Regions from separate parts of the Bacillus cereus group sp. BfR-BA-01430 genome, predicted to be linked through region 3. Evidence: riboswitches for the same ligand, from Rfam matches in the RefSeq annotation. Region 3 holds a riboswitch; each other region holds the start of a gene.

Region 1 (4,290 bases), on a different contig from region 3:
CATAATGTAAAAGAAAATATTGTGTTTGCTAAGAAAAGTAAAGAAGGAAGTCAATATTTGATTGCTTTTTATACAACTTTAACGAAAAAAGACATACCAGAACTCATTTACAAATTACAAGAGCAGTTACCAGATTATATGATTCCGTCTAAGTTAATTTATATTGATGAACTACCACTTACACCAAATAAGAAAATAGATGTTAAGAAACTAGGACAACTAGAAGAAGCGTATGAGCCGACTCGTCTACAAGAATATGTGGCACCATCTACTGAAGCGGAGAAGATCATCGCACAGGCTTGGGCAGAAGTATTAGGAGTTTCCAAAATTGGTGTACATGATGATTTCTTTACTATTGGTGGGCATTCATTAAAAGTATTACGTATTTTAACATTGTTAAAAGAAGATTTTCCGCATTTAACAATTCAAGACTTCTTTAAGGAAAAGACGGTATATAAGTTAGCGCGAATACAAAGGGAGTTAACCCTAGAAGAAAATGTATTTCATGAATATAAATGGATACATGAACCAGAGGCGATTCAGTATACGGAAGGAATAACGGATAACCGGATTTCAAATGTCTTTTTAACAGGAGCAACAGGTTATTTAGGGTCACATATCCTATATGAATTATTACAGCAAACTTCAGCTCATATTTATTGTTTAGTAAGACCTAAAAGAGATGTAGAGCAAAGAATTATTGAAACTGTAACAGGCTATTTTCATGATATTCCAAATGAAGCTCTGGCACGTATAACAGCTGTTCCTGGTGACCTTGGTGAAGAATACTTTGGGCTTAGTAAGGAAGAGTTTATAGCGATACGTTCTAAAGTTGATGCAGTCATTCACTGCGGGGCGGACGTAAGACATTTTGGTGATGTAAAGCAATTTGAAAATGTAAATATTCAAGGGACAAAGCGCATGCTTGCATTAGCCGATGAAGGAGCAGCATTCCACTTTATTTCTACGATTAGTGTTCCAATCGATTTAGCAGTAGAACAATGGGATACGTATAAAAAACGCGGTGATTTTGAGTATAATGTAGAGCTAGAGAATGTATATTCCAATAGTAAACTACAGGCAGAAAATCTTGTTCGTGAAGCAATGAGTCGTGGCATGAGAGGGAATATTTATCGTGCTGGCAATTTAGCATGTCATTCCGAAACGGGAGTATTTCAACAAAATATTGAAGGAAATGCATTTTATCGTCTCATTAAAACAATGTTATTAATTGGACAAGCGCCAAACGTGAAGTGGAAAGTAGACTTTGCTCCAATTGATTTTGCAAGTAAATCGATTGTGACTTATATGCAAGATCCTCAAATTATAGGTGAAACATTGCATATTTGTCATCCAGATCCGATTGATTTTGTACATTTTGTACAGTTAATTATAGAATGTGGGCATCATTTAGAAGTTGTTCCGCTTTCGCAATATGTAGATTCAGGGTTACAGTTAGCGAAAGAGGATGAGGAGATAGCAGAATTGATTGCTTCACAAGTAGCTGGCGATGGAGCGCAGCAGTCTGAAATTGTAATAGGTACAAAACGAACAAATGAATGGATAAAGAAAAAGCAAATTGCAGTGCCAGTCATTGACAAACAGTTTATTCAGAAGCTATTAGTACATGGAAAACAAGTGGGGTATTTTCCACACATAGAAAAATAGCAGACAAAATGTACCATGCTTTTGTTTGTTCAATAAAATAAATCATGCTACAATGAAAACGAATTAAGGACCGGGGAGCCAAGTGGCTGAGAGGATGTAAAGGAACATCGACCCTCAACCTGATCTGGATAATGCCAGCGTAGGGAGTTGCTTAAGGGAATGTAGCATATGTTATTTTATAATAACTTGCATACAAGGCTTTCCTACGTCATAGTAGGAAAGCCTTTTCTTTTTTTAAAACATATTATTTTGCAAAGGGGATTTTAGCATGTCACAACAAGTTACAATTTCATTTTCAGTGGTACCACAAGCAAAAACAAAAGATTTATATGCGGTTGTGGATAAGGCAATTGAAGTTGTCCAACAATCAGGCGTTCGTTACGAAGTAGGCGCGATGGAAACAACGATGGAAGGAGATTTAGATGAACTTCTTGATATCATAAAACGTGCACAACAAGCTTGTGTAGATGCTGGAGCAGAAGAAGTGATTACTTCTATTAAAATCCACTATCGTCCAAGTACAGGTGTAACAATTGATGAAAAAGTATGGAAGTATCGTGATGAATATGACAAAACAGAAGCGATCTAATTTCGCAATTACAACGATTTGGCTGATTCTTCTCATTGCGATATGGGAAGGATCTGTTTCATTATTTCACATTGAACCATGGATATTGCCAAAGCCCTCTACAATCGTACAAGAATTAATTGGCATGAAAGAGCTATTACTTCCAAATATAACAAAGACGTTGCAAGAAGTGATAAGCGGTTTGTTTTTTGCAATTCTACTTGGAACAAGTATTGCTATTATTATGGATGTTATCCCGATTTTTCGTCTTCTTATGAATCCGTTACTTGTCATTTCACAAACTATTCCAATTGTTGTGCTTGCACCTTTATTTATCATTTGGTTTGGATATGGAATGCTACCAAAGGTGATGGTTGTTATTCTCGTTTGTTTCTTTCCCATTGCCCTTAGTATTTTAGAAGGGTTTCAAACAGTAGATAAAAATATGCTCAAATTATTACAAACAATGCGTGCATCAAAATGGCAAATGTATCAAAAAGTAAAATTTCCTGCTGTGCTTCCATATTTTTTCTCAGGGTTAAAAATTGCTGTTACATATAGTGTGATGGGGGCAATTATTGGTGAATGGCTTGGTGCAAGCGAAGGATTAGGGGTTATGTTAACCCGTGCAACAAAGTCATTTTTAACTGCTCGTGTATTTGGTATAGCGGCTATGATTGTAATCGTCACGTTATTTTTATATTCTATCGTAGAATTTATGGCAAGAATAACAGCACCATGGATATATAGAAAGGAAGACAAAAAATGAAAAAGAGCTTAAAAGTCATGTTAGCAACACTGCTTGCAGTAAGTGTTGTCGGCTGTAATACAGCGAAGAAAGAAGATAGTGGTGACAAAGAGAAAAAAGTAAAAGTTGTTTTAGATTGGTTTCCGAATACAAACCATACTGGTTTATATGTAGCAAAAACAAAAGATTATTATAAGAAACAAGGTTTAGATGTAGAAATGATACAGCCTGGTGATAATGTATCAGCAGAGCAAATGATTGCTTCTGGAAAAGCTGATTTTGGTGTGAGCTATCAAGAAAATGTTACATCGGCACGTGTGGAAGGGATTCCAGTTGTATCAATTGGAGCAATTATACAACATAACACATCGGCATTTGCCTCTTTAAAAAAAGATAATATTACTTCACCAAAAGATTTTGAAGGAAAGCGTTATGGAGGATGGGGAGCACCAGCAGAAGAAGCAACTTTAAAAACCATTATGGATAAACATCAAGCAGACTTTAGTAAAGTAGAAAAAATTGTGCTTGGACAAACAGACTTCTTCAAATCAATTGGTCGTGATGCTGATTTTGAATGGATTTATTATGGCTGGGATGGAATTGAAGCGAAACGTAAAGGAAAAGAATTAAATACAATAATGGTAAAAGATTTAGATCCAGCACTAGATTTTTATAGCCCTGTTCTTATTACAAGTGAAAAGAACATAAAGCAAAATAAAGATGTTGTGAAAAAGTTTATGAGTGCAACAGCAGAAGGATATCATTTTGCAATTCAGGAACCAAAACAAGCAGCTGATATTTTAATTAAGAATGTTCCAGATATTAATAAAGAGTTAGTGCAAGAAAGTCAAAAGTGGTTAAGTACAAAATATCAAGATGATGCAAAAGCGTGGGGAGTACAGAAGGAAGAGGTTTGGACAAATTACATGAATTTCTTATACGATAATAAGGTAATCAAAAAGAAAATTGATGTAAAAGATGCCTTTACAAATGAATTCCTTCCAAGTGAAAAATGAGTGGATTACGAATAAAAGATGTTGTGAAAGCATTCGATGGTAAAAATGTATTAGAGAATATTCATGCTTCTATACAAGAAGGCGAATTTGTATCATTTGTAGGCCCGAGCGGTTGTGGGAAAAGTACATTGCTTAATATGATCGCAAGTATTGAAGATACGACGAGCGGTGAGATTATGTATCATGATGAGCTTGTACAAACACAAGACTGTGTAAGTTATATGCCGCAGCAAGATTTATTGCTTCCGTGGCGTTCAGCTTTACAAAATATTGTGTTGCCATTAGAAATT
Region 2 (4,290 bases), on a different contig from region 3:
GGAAGTCCAAAAATTTTATGTGTAATCAACTTGTCTATTTTTTCTGAAAAAGGAATTTTCCCTTCCTGTTTATGTTGAATGACACTTGTTTTTAACTTTTCAATATACGTTGCACGTGTATTATAAATATGTTTTTCTAACGTACAATCCAGTTTTTTCTCTAACTGAGAGCGTATTGTTATTAATTCATGATAAATGGACAATCCCATTATCTCTTGTTCCACTACTTCGTTATTGCTTAAAAATTGAAGCGCTAGCCATCTTGAATGCTCATAATTTTCTTTCATAAAAAGTGTCATTATATTTGCAATTGCTGCCTCTACTTGTTCACCATATGAAAGAATAAATGAGTTCATTTCCTTCCTATTATTTTCATGAAGAGTAGCTAGTAATTCATCACAGCCTTTCCCACTTCTTGCAACAACAGGAACAACTGTTACTCCTAATATTTCTGATAATCTTTTTACATCAATCACAATTCCGCGTTGCTTCGCCACATCAATCATATTTAAACCAATAGAAACGGGCTTACCAAATTCTAAAAGCTGTAATGTTAAATGCATATTACGCTCAAATTGAGAAGAATCAACAATATTTAACATATAATGAAATTCCTCTGTTAATAAAAAGTGAGTAACTACTCCCTCATCTCGAGAAACAGGATTTAAATCATATACACCTGGTAGATCAATTAATGTTCCTTGTTTATCTTTCAATTTCCCAATCTTTTTTTCTACCGTTACCCCGCTCCAGTTTCCTACATATTCATAAGAACCTGTTAACGCATTAAATAATGATGTTTTTCCTGTATTTGGATTTCCTAGCAATGCAACTTTATTCACACTAATTCCACCTTTATCATTTTCGCATCGCAATGACGAATACTAATGAATTGTCCGCGGCACTCTAGTGTAAACGGCCCTTTGAACATCGCCTTTTGTTTCACACGCAATTCACTTCCTTCCGAAAGACCAAACGCAGCTAATCTCCGTTTTAACAATTTATCTAATGCCTGCATACTTTTCACTAATACTTTTTCACCGACTTGAATATCAACCAAACTCATAATCTTCCTCCTCAAAAGAGAATGATAATTATTTTCAACGAAATTATAGCATACTGTATAAATCGTACACTATAGCTTTTTCTATTCTATTTGTTAACATTTTCGCACACTTATATTGAAATAATGGCAATACAAGATTCATTTGCCATCCTCATCCATTTCGATTAAAATGAATCTAACAAATAAAGAATTTCGTTATCACAGGGGGAGCTATATTGCTGAGAGGGAACAATTTGTTCCGACCCTTAGAACCTGTTAGTTAATGCTAATGTAGGAATTGTGCAAACGTTAAAATACATATCCTCTTCTTCATTACGTATTTTATATCTCCCTATGGTACATAATTCTTTTTTGTGCAACTTGGATTTAGGGGGAATGCCAACATGCGTAATACCAATTTACAAGCGATGATTGAATCTGCAATTCTTGCAGCCTTCGCCTTAATCATCGACATTTTACCATTATCAATTAAAATCCCAACAGGCGGTTCTGTTTCATTTGCTATGATTCCTATTTTTATTATTGCTTATCGCTGGGGATTCAAAATGGCTTTTTTAGGAGGGCTTATTTGGGGATTATTACAAATTGTCGTCGGGGATGCCTATATTTTAACGCCAATACAAGCATGTATTGAATACTTCATTGCTTTTGCTTTTATTGGATTTGCTGGTTTATTTCATCGCCCAATTCAAAAAGCCATTTCAAATAACCACTATGTAGCTGAAGCAAAAGATGATGTTGGGAGTCGCAAAGAAAAAGTAACAGAAAAAAATAACCAAGGAAAAAAAGCTCTCTTGTATATAATCCTAGGGACATTTATCGGCAGTTTTGCACGCTATTTCTGTCATTTTATTGCGGGAATTATTTTCTGGGGGCAATACGCACCAAAAGGACAATCAGCCTTTCTGTACTCTTTCATTGTAAATGGTAGTACAATGCTTGCTTCTTTTGCATTATGTACCGTATTGCTATTGCTTCTATATACAACTTCACCACGTTTATTCCAAAGCATTCGTGCGTATCATATCAATTCAAAAAATAAGAGTGCCTAAATGATATTCTTTAGGTTGTAGGGAAAGCATTCTCTACAACCTTTTTTATTAACAAAATGGAAAAGGCACTGTAGATTTTCTCTATAGTGCCTTTTCGTGTCTCAGTACTTAATTGTTACTTTCACGCGATTCTAGAGTAGGAGAATCCGAAGAAAATTGTCTCGGCTCAGTTTTCTTTAAGTGATTTTTGACGTTACACTTATGATATTGAACACTCCATGCTTCAATCGGGTTAGTAAAGATGAGTCTTTGCTCTTGATTAGGGGTCCCTTCTTCCAAATTACAATGTTCGCCCCATTTACACCATCTCATTGTAAATGTTGAAGAAGTTTCATTATCTGATTGATCAAATAAGTGAGAAAGAGTCATCTCTCCATCTAGTATGATAGTATTACTAGTAGATAGAAAAGCAAAGTTTGTCCAACGTTTCTTCATTCCCCCCTACTCCTTTTCGCATAGAATACCTAAAACTACATTTACCTAAAATGTGTTTGTGTTTGTCTTTTTCTTTACACTTTCTATGGTACCTGAAATAATATCACTCAACTATCGATTATTCTTACAAATCACCTTACATTTTTGTAAGAAATGAAAAAACCTCCATCTCTTATAAATGAAGGCTTTACATTATACTTTATTTTTTATTATCATGTAATCCCGCTTCATATAATTGACGCATCATTCCATGAGAAATAGCTCCAAGAATTAAAGTCATTCCAATTAATGAAACTCGAAGCACAGGAATATCAATTATATAAGCTAACAACCCAAGAACAATTGTTAGAAATAATGCTTTTATAAATGTAACACTTGTGTACTGTTTCTTTTTCATGACTCTCACCTTTTATGAAAACGTTTTCTTTGTCATCATTATATCATATCATCAGACCTTTTGTGGAGGATTTTGTTAAAAAATATTGAATTTTCACTTCTCATTATCATTTTTTGACTTTTCTTTCTCTATCCTTTACAGTCGAAATGTTCATAAGTTTTATAACGCAGGAGGATTCTCATGAATATTAAAATAAAAGATACATTAATCTCCGAAGAAACACTGCAAGCAAAAGTCAAAGAATTGGCACATCAAATCGAGCGTGATTTTGCTGGGGAAGAAATCATTATTATTGCTGTATTAAAAGGTTCTTTCGTCTTTGCCGCTGATTTAATTCGTCATATTAAAAACGATGTAACCATTGATTTCATCTCTGCCTCTAGCTATGGTAACCAAACTGAAACAACCGGGAAAGTTAAATTACTAAAAGATATCGATGTCAATATTACCGAAAAAAATGTCATCGTTGTAGAAGATATTATTGATTCTGGTTTAACACTTCATTTCTTAAAAGATCATTTCTTCATGCATAAACCAAAAACATTGAAATTCTGTACATTGTTGGATAAACCAGAACGTCGTAAAGTAGACTTACAAGCAGAATATGTAGGATTCCAAATCCCTGATGAATTCATCGTTGGATATGGTATTGACTGCGCAGAAAAATATCGTAACTTGCCATATATCGCTTCAGTTGTAACAGAGAAGTAAGTTGACACTTCCATGAAGTGTATTTCTATCATGCATTATTACTAAAGAAGCAAAGGGAGAGATACAAATGAATAAGACAAAGTTTGAAAAAGTTCTACTCATTGTCAATCCAAAAGCAGGACAAGGGGATTTACATACAAATCTAGAAAAAATTGTCCCGCCGCTAGCAGCCACTTTTCTCGACTTACGGATCCTTCATACAAAAGAGCAAGGAGATGCGACGAAATATTGTAGAGAATTTGCAAGTGAAGTTGATTTAATCATTGTCTTTGGCGGTGATGGAACCGTTTTTGAATGTACAAATGGCCTAGCTCCTCTTGAAATAAGACCAACTCTTGCCATTATTCCAGGAGGAACTTGTAACGACTTCTCTCGTACACTTGGCATTCCGCAAAATATTGCTCATGCAGCAAATATGATTGTAAAAGGGGATACAAAGCCAGTTGATGTTGCAAAAGCAAATGACCAATACTTCTTAAACTTTTGGGGAATTGGACTTGTTTCTGAAGTATCTCATAACATTGATGCAGAGGAAAAAGCAAAGCTTGGGAAAATTGGTTACTATTTAAGTACACTTCGTACAGTTAAAAATGCTGATACTTTCTCTGTCAAGATTACGTATGATGGAC
Region 3 (4,290 bases):
ATTGGTAAGCTATTATCTTACATACCATTCTTTGAAATGATTCAAGTTCCTCAGCATGCATATTATTATGAAGAACTCTTGCATGTATGTAAAGGGATTGAATATAAGGAAGAAATCTTACGGAATTATATTTTTATACAGTTACATGATTGTTTACCATCATTCTTTAAGGTGTTTTTAAAGAACAAACGTTATGCAACGATCCATGATATTTTATTTTACTGGTGTGACGATGAACAGAGAATGAGTCTAGAGAAAAAGTATAACTTAAGCTTCATTTATGAGAAATATGCGTGTGGCTAAAATAAATATATAAGCAAAAAGGATCTCCATTTACATGAGATCCTTTTTGCTTAGTAGTATGAACTAGCAGCCTGTATTTTCTTATACATCAAAGAAAGTGAGTTGTCTCCTCTTTCTAGATTCCTTGCTGCTTTTGTTTTTCTTGTTTCTTTTGTTTATCAGGAACATTAATATATTGGGACACAACCAGTAAGACTCCTAAGAAGAACACAGGGAATATGGAAGATAGATAAAAGCCACCACTTACTACGTTTGTTATAAAAGCACTTAAAAGAAAAAGTATAACGTAAATATGAGCAATTTTTTGTTTCAGACGAATTTGAAATGCTTCCATCATAATTTCTAAAATAACAAAAGTAATAATAATAGATAAAAATACAATGCTTGTATTATAAATAATTAAACAACAAATTAAGCCAAAGAAGGCTATAGATTCAATCATGAATGGGATATTGCGTGGCATAGTATTTACCTAACTAAATATGGCAGTGGATCAACTGCATTCGTTTTTTCAAAATTCCATTCTCCATTATGTAATTCAAAATGAAGATGTTGTCCAAAGGAATGTCCTGTATTTCCCATATGACCTAATAGTTGTCCAACTTGTACTGTGTCTCCGATCTTTACAGCGCGATCTTTCATATGAGCATAAACGGTTGTATACAATTTTCCATTGATCCGATGAGCAACGAAAACAACATTACCATAACTCGCTGAATAATAAGACTTCACAACTTTTCCTGAAGCAGCTGCATGAATAGAAACATTCCCTTGTGCAGCAATATCTACTCCATAGTGCATTTGTTCCCAGCGCATATCAAACGTTGAACTAATTTTTCCTTGTGTCGGAAATTTAAAAACAGCTGGGATAGAAGGATTTGTCTTTTTGCTTTGCGCTTGATTTTGGATGATATAATGTTTGGCTACATAGCCATACGCTGTGCCGAAGCGAATTTTATACCAAGTTCCGACTGTTTCTACAACCTGAACTTGTGTACCGTTTTGTAAAGAGCCGATGATCGTACTATTCGTTCCTGCATTACTACGTACGTTCAGTTTTGGAGTAGCAACGGTATAGGTAGGTGTGTTTTGTACGGTAATTCCTTTTACTAAAGGTTTTGAACCGCTAGATACAAAATCTTTTTGTACATATCCAATTTGGCCGTTGTGAAAAATTTTATACCAATTTCCTTCTGTTCCTTGAACTGCAACGAACTTACCATTCGGTAATACGTCAAGAATAGAAGATTCTGTATTCGGTTCAGAACGAACATTTAACGCATTTGCATGTACAATATATTGCTCGTTTCGCTTACTAGATTTTGTAAATGTAATAGCATCTTTTTTTATGTAACCGATCTGATTATGAATATTTACTTTATACCAGTCGTGAACTGTTTCAAGAATGGTAACAGGGGTGTTATAGGGGATGCTACCGATTGAATCATTGTTAACATTTGTAGTTGGATATAAGTCTGCTTTTTCTACTTTCACATAGCCAGTCTTTGCTTTTGATGTTTGCTGTGCAGCAGCTGTCTGCGTATCTACTTCTGTTACAGAAGGAAGTAAGGAAGCAATTGCGACAGTAGTTGCTGTTAAAGCTGTAGCTCTCAAGTTCATATAATCAAGGCCTCCTCTAGATGTAATACTGTACCTTTTATTATAGTATAAAGATAGAATCGAGTGGGGCTTATTCACATAAATGTAATATGAAATCAATAGAAAAATAATGTTAAGTGTATGGAAGTTTGCTTTTTAATGAGAAAATTGTGCGATGCCATGTGAAATCAAAAAAGAGGAGAATAATAACAGGGATGGAGAACCTCAACTGATTTATGTTTCTAGCAACAGTATATGAAGTAGATCATTAAGAAAATTAAAATAGTTGCTGAAGCTTGATGACGGTGTTATACTGACAATGGTAATTTTATATTGTGCTAGGAGAGTTGGTGTTGCCAACTGAGAGTAAGGCCGTAAGTCTTTGATCCTTTTATTACCTGATCTAGGTTATGCTAGCGTAGGGAAGCAATTTGGACGAAAGTATAAGTCCCCGTTTCTTTGCGCATGGAAACGGGGCTTTTTTATTTTATAATTTCATAACAGATACCACTAGGGGTGCTTGATAGGCTGAGAGAGGAATGAACCTTAACCCTTATGGACCTGATCTAGGTAATACTAGCGAAGGGAAGTGGAGCAATGCATATGTATATTTTTATTTGCTGTAGCCACTTCTTATATAGGAGTGGTTTTTTATTTGGATAAAAAGATATAAAGGAAGGGGAAATATATATGAAATTTTGTGACAGATTATTTGAAGCAGTGCAGCCTGTTTGGGAAAAAAGTCATAATCATCCTTTTGTAACGGGGATGGGAGATGGCACGTTAGAAAAGGATAAGTTCCAATATTACATCATACAAGATTATTTATATTTGCTAGATTATGCAAAAATTTATGCAATTGGTGTTGTAAAAGCAACGAATCCACAAGTGATGGCAAAATTTGCGGAACAAATCGATGGCATTTTAAATGGAGAAATGACAATTCATAAACAGTATGCAAAGCGTCTTGGAATTTCTATAGAAGAGATAGAAGCAGCGAAGCCATCAGCTAAAAACTTAGCGTACACAAACTATATGATGTCAGTATCGCAAAATGGTACATTGGCTGAGCTTATTGCAGCGCTGCTTCCGTGTATGTGGAGTTATTGGGAAATTGGAAAACGTTTAAATGATATTCCAGGAGCAAGAGATCATGAGTTCTTTGGGGAATGGATTCAAGGGTATAGCTCAGAAGAGTATGGGAATCTTTGCATTTGGTTAATCGATTTATTAAACGAACTAGCTGAAGGAAAAACAGAACAAGAATTATCCCGCTTAGAAGAGATTTTCCTATATTCCAGCCGCTTTGAATATTTATTCTGGGATATGGCATATCGCAAGGAGATGTGGGGTTTTGAAGACAAAGAGCATACTACAGTTTCATAATGTTTCCTTTCATTATGATGAAAAGCCTATTATAAAGGACTTAGATGCTTCCATAAAGGAAAAAGAATTTGTTAGCATCATCGGGCCGAGTGGCTGTGGCAAAAGTACATTATTTCGCTTAATTACAGGATTAGAAGATGCAGCGGCTGGAACAATTCAACTGATGGAAACAAAGAGTCATCCTGTAGGATATATGCCACAAAAAGATATGCTCTTGCCATGGAGAACGATTATTGAAAATGCAGCCCTTCCTTTAGAATGTCAAGGAATTAAGAAAACAGAAGCTGAAAGAAGAGCGAAAGAACTTTTAGAGCAATTTGGATTACAAGGATACGAGCAAAAGTACCCGAAAGACTTGTCGGGAGGAATGCGGCAACGAGTATCGTTTATTCGAACATTACTAACAGGTGGAGATATTTTATTGTTAGATGAACCGTTTAGTGCGCTGGATGCATTAACAAAGGCAACATTGCAAGAATGGTTGTTTGAACAATGGAAACAGTGGAAAAAAACAATTTTATTTATTACACATGATGTAGAGGAGGCGCTGTTTCTTTCGAATCGAATCCTCATTGTGACAACGCAGCCGATTACAACGTTAACAGAGCGTGTTGTCCCACTTGGGAAAGAACGGACAAGAAAAGACCTACACAGACCAGAGGTACTAGCGTTAAAGGATGAACTACTTAGTATGTTAAAAGGGCAGGTGCTTATATGAAGAAAATGAGAGAGCTACTGCCTGCATGTATATTAAGTGGCATATTGCTTGTAAGCTGGGAAGTGGGAGCTAGAATTGTAGATGAAATGTATATTTTACCAGCACCGACTGCAATTATAGCGAAAATGTGGGCGCTGCGTGACATACTCTTTACGGTTCATTTACCAGCAACGTTGTATGTCGTTTTTATCGGTGTTGCAATTTCTATTGTCCTTGGTGTTGGGCTTGCAATGGCAATGAATGCGAGTAAATGGATGGAAAGAGCTTTTTATCCGTTACTCGTT

The links. Region 3 has a riboswitch for thiamine pyrophosphate ahead of tenA (thiaminase II). Riboswitches for the same ligand answer to the same signal wherever they lie in the genome.
Region 1: it holds a riboswitch for thiamine pyrophosphate, as region 3 does, so the genes downstream of both, MR058_RS12900 (MTH1187 family thiamine-binding protein) here and tenA (thiaminase II) in region 3, are expected to answer to the same signal.
Region 2: it holds a riboswitch for thiamine pyrophosphate, as region 3 does, so the genes downstream of both, thiT (energy-coupled thiamine transporter ThiT) here and tenA (thiaminase II) in region 3, are expected to answer to the same signal.

Annotation. Positions count from the first base shown of each region.
Region 1 is NZ_JAKUEW010000006.1:115,267-119,556, forward strand. It holds gene MR058_RS12895 (non-ribosomal peptide synthetase family protein) at 1-1,668, shown strand, start outside; TPP riboswitch at 1,730-1,831, shown strand; gene MR058_RS12900 (MTH1187 family thiamine-binding protein) at 1,937-2,257, shown strand; gene MR058_RS12905 (ABC transporter permease) at 2,229-3,005, shown strand; gene MR058_RS12910 (ABC transporter substrate-binding protein) at 3,002-4,000, shown strand; gene MR058_RS12915 (ABC transporter ATP-binding protein) at 3,997-4,290, shown strand, end outside.
Region 2 is NZ_JAKUEW010000005.1:185,432-189,721, forward strand. It holds gene feoB (ferrous iron transport protein B) at 1-842, opposite strand, end outside; gene MR058_RS12110 (FeoA family protein) at 839-1,066, opposite strand; TPP riboswitch at 1,260-1,361, shown strand; gene thiT (energy-coupled thiamine transporter ThiT) at 1,450-2,118, shown strand; gene MR058_RS12120 (hypothetical protein) at 2,227-2,553, opposite strand; gene MR058_RS12125 (hypothetical protein) at 2,753-2,950, opposite strand; gene hpt (hypoxanthine phosphoribosyltransferase) at 3,131-3,661, shown strand; gene MR058_RS12135 (diacylglycerol/lipid kinase family protein) at 3,729-4,290, shown strand, end outside.
Region 3 is NZ_JAKUEW010000001.1:3,994-8,283, forward strand. It holds gene MR058_RS00120 (DUF3965 domain-containing protein) at 1-303, shown strand, start outside; gene MR058_RS00125 (hypothetical protein) at 419-766, opposite strand; gene MR058_RS00130 (SH3 domain-containing protein) at 772-1,923, opposite strand; TPP riboswitch at 2,233-2,344, shown strand; TPP riboswitch at 2,405-2,507, shown strand; gene tenA (thiaminase II) at 2,593-3,288, shown strand; gene MR058_RS00140 (ABC transporter ATP-binding protein) at 3,257-4,006, shown strand; gene MR058_RS00145 (ABC transporter permease) at 4,003-4,290, shown strand, end outside.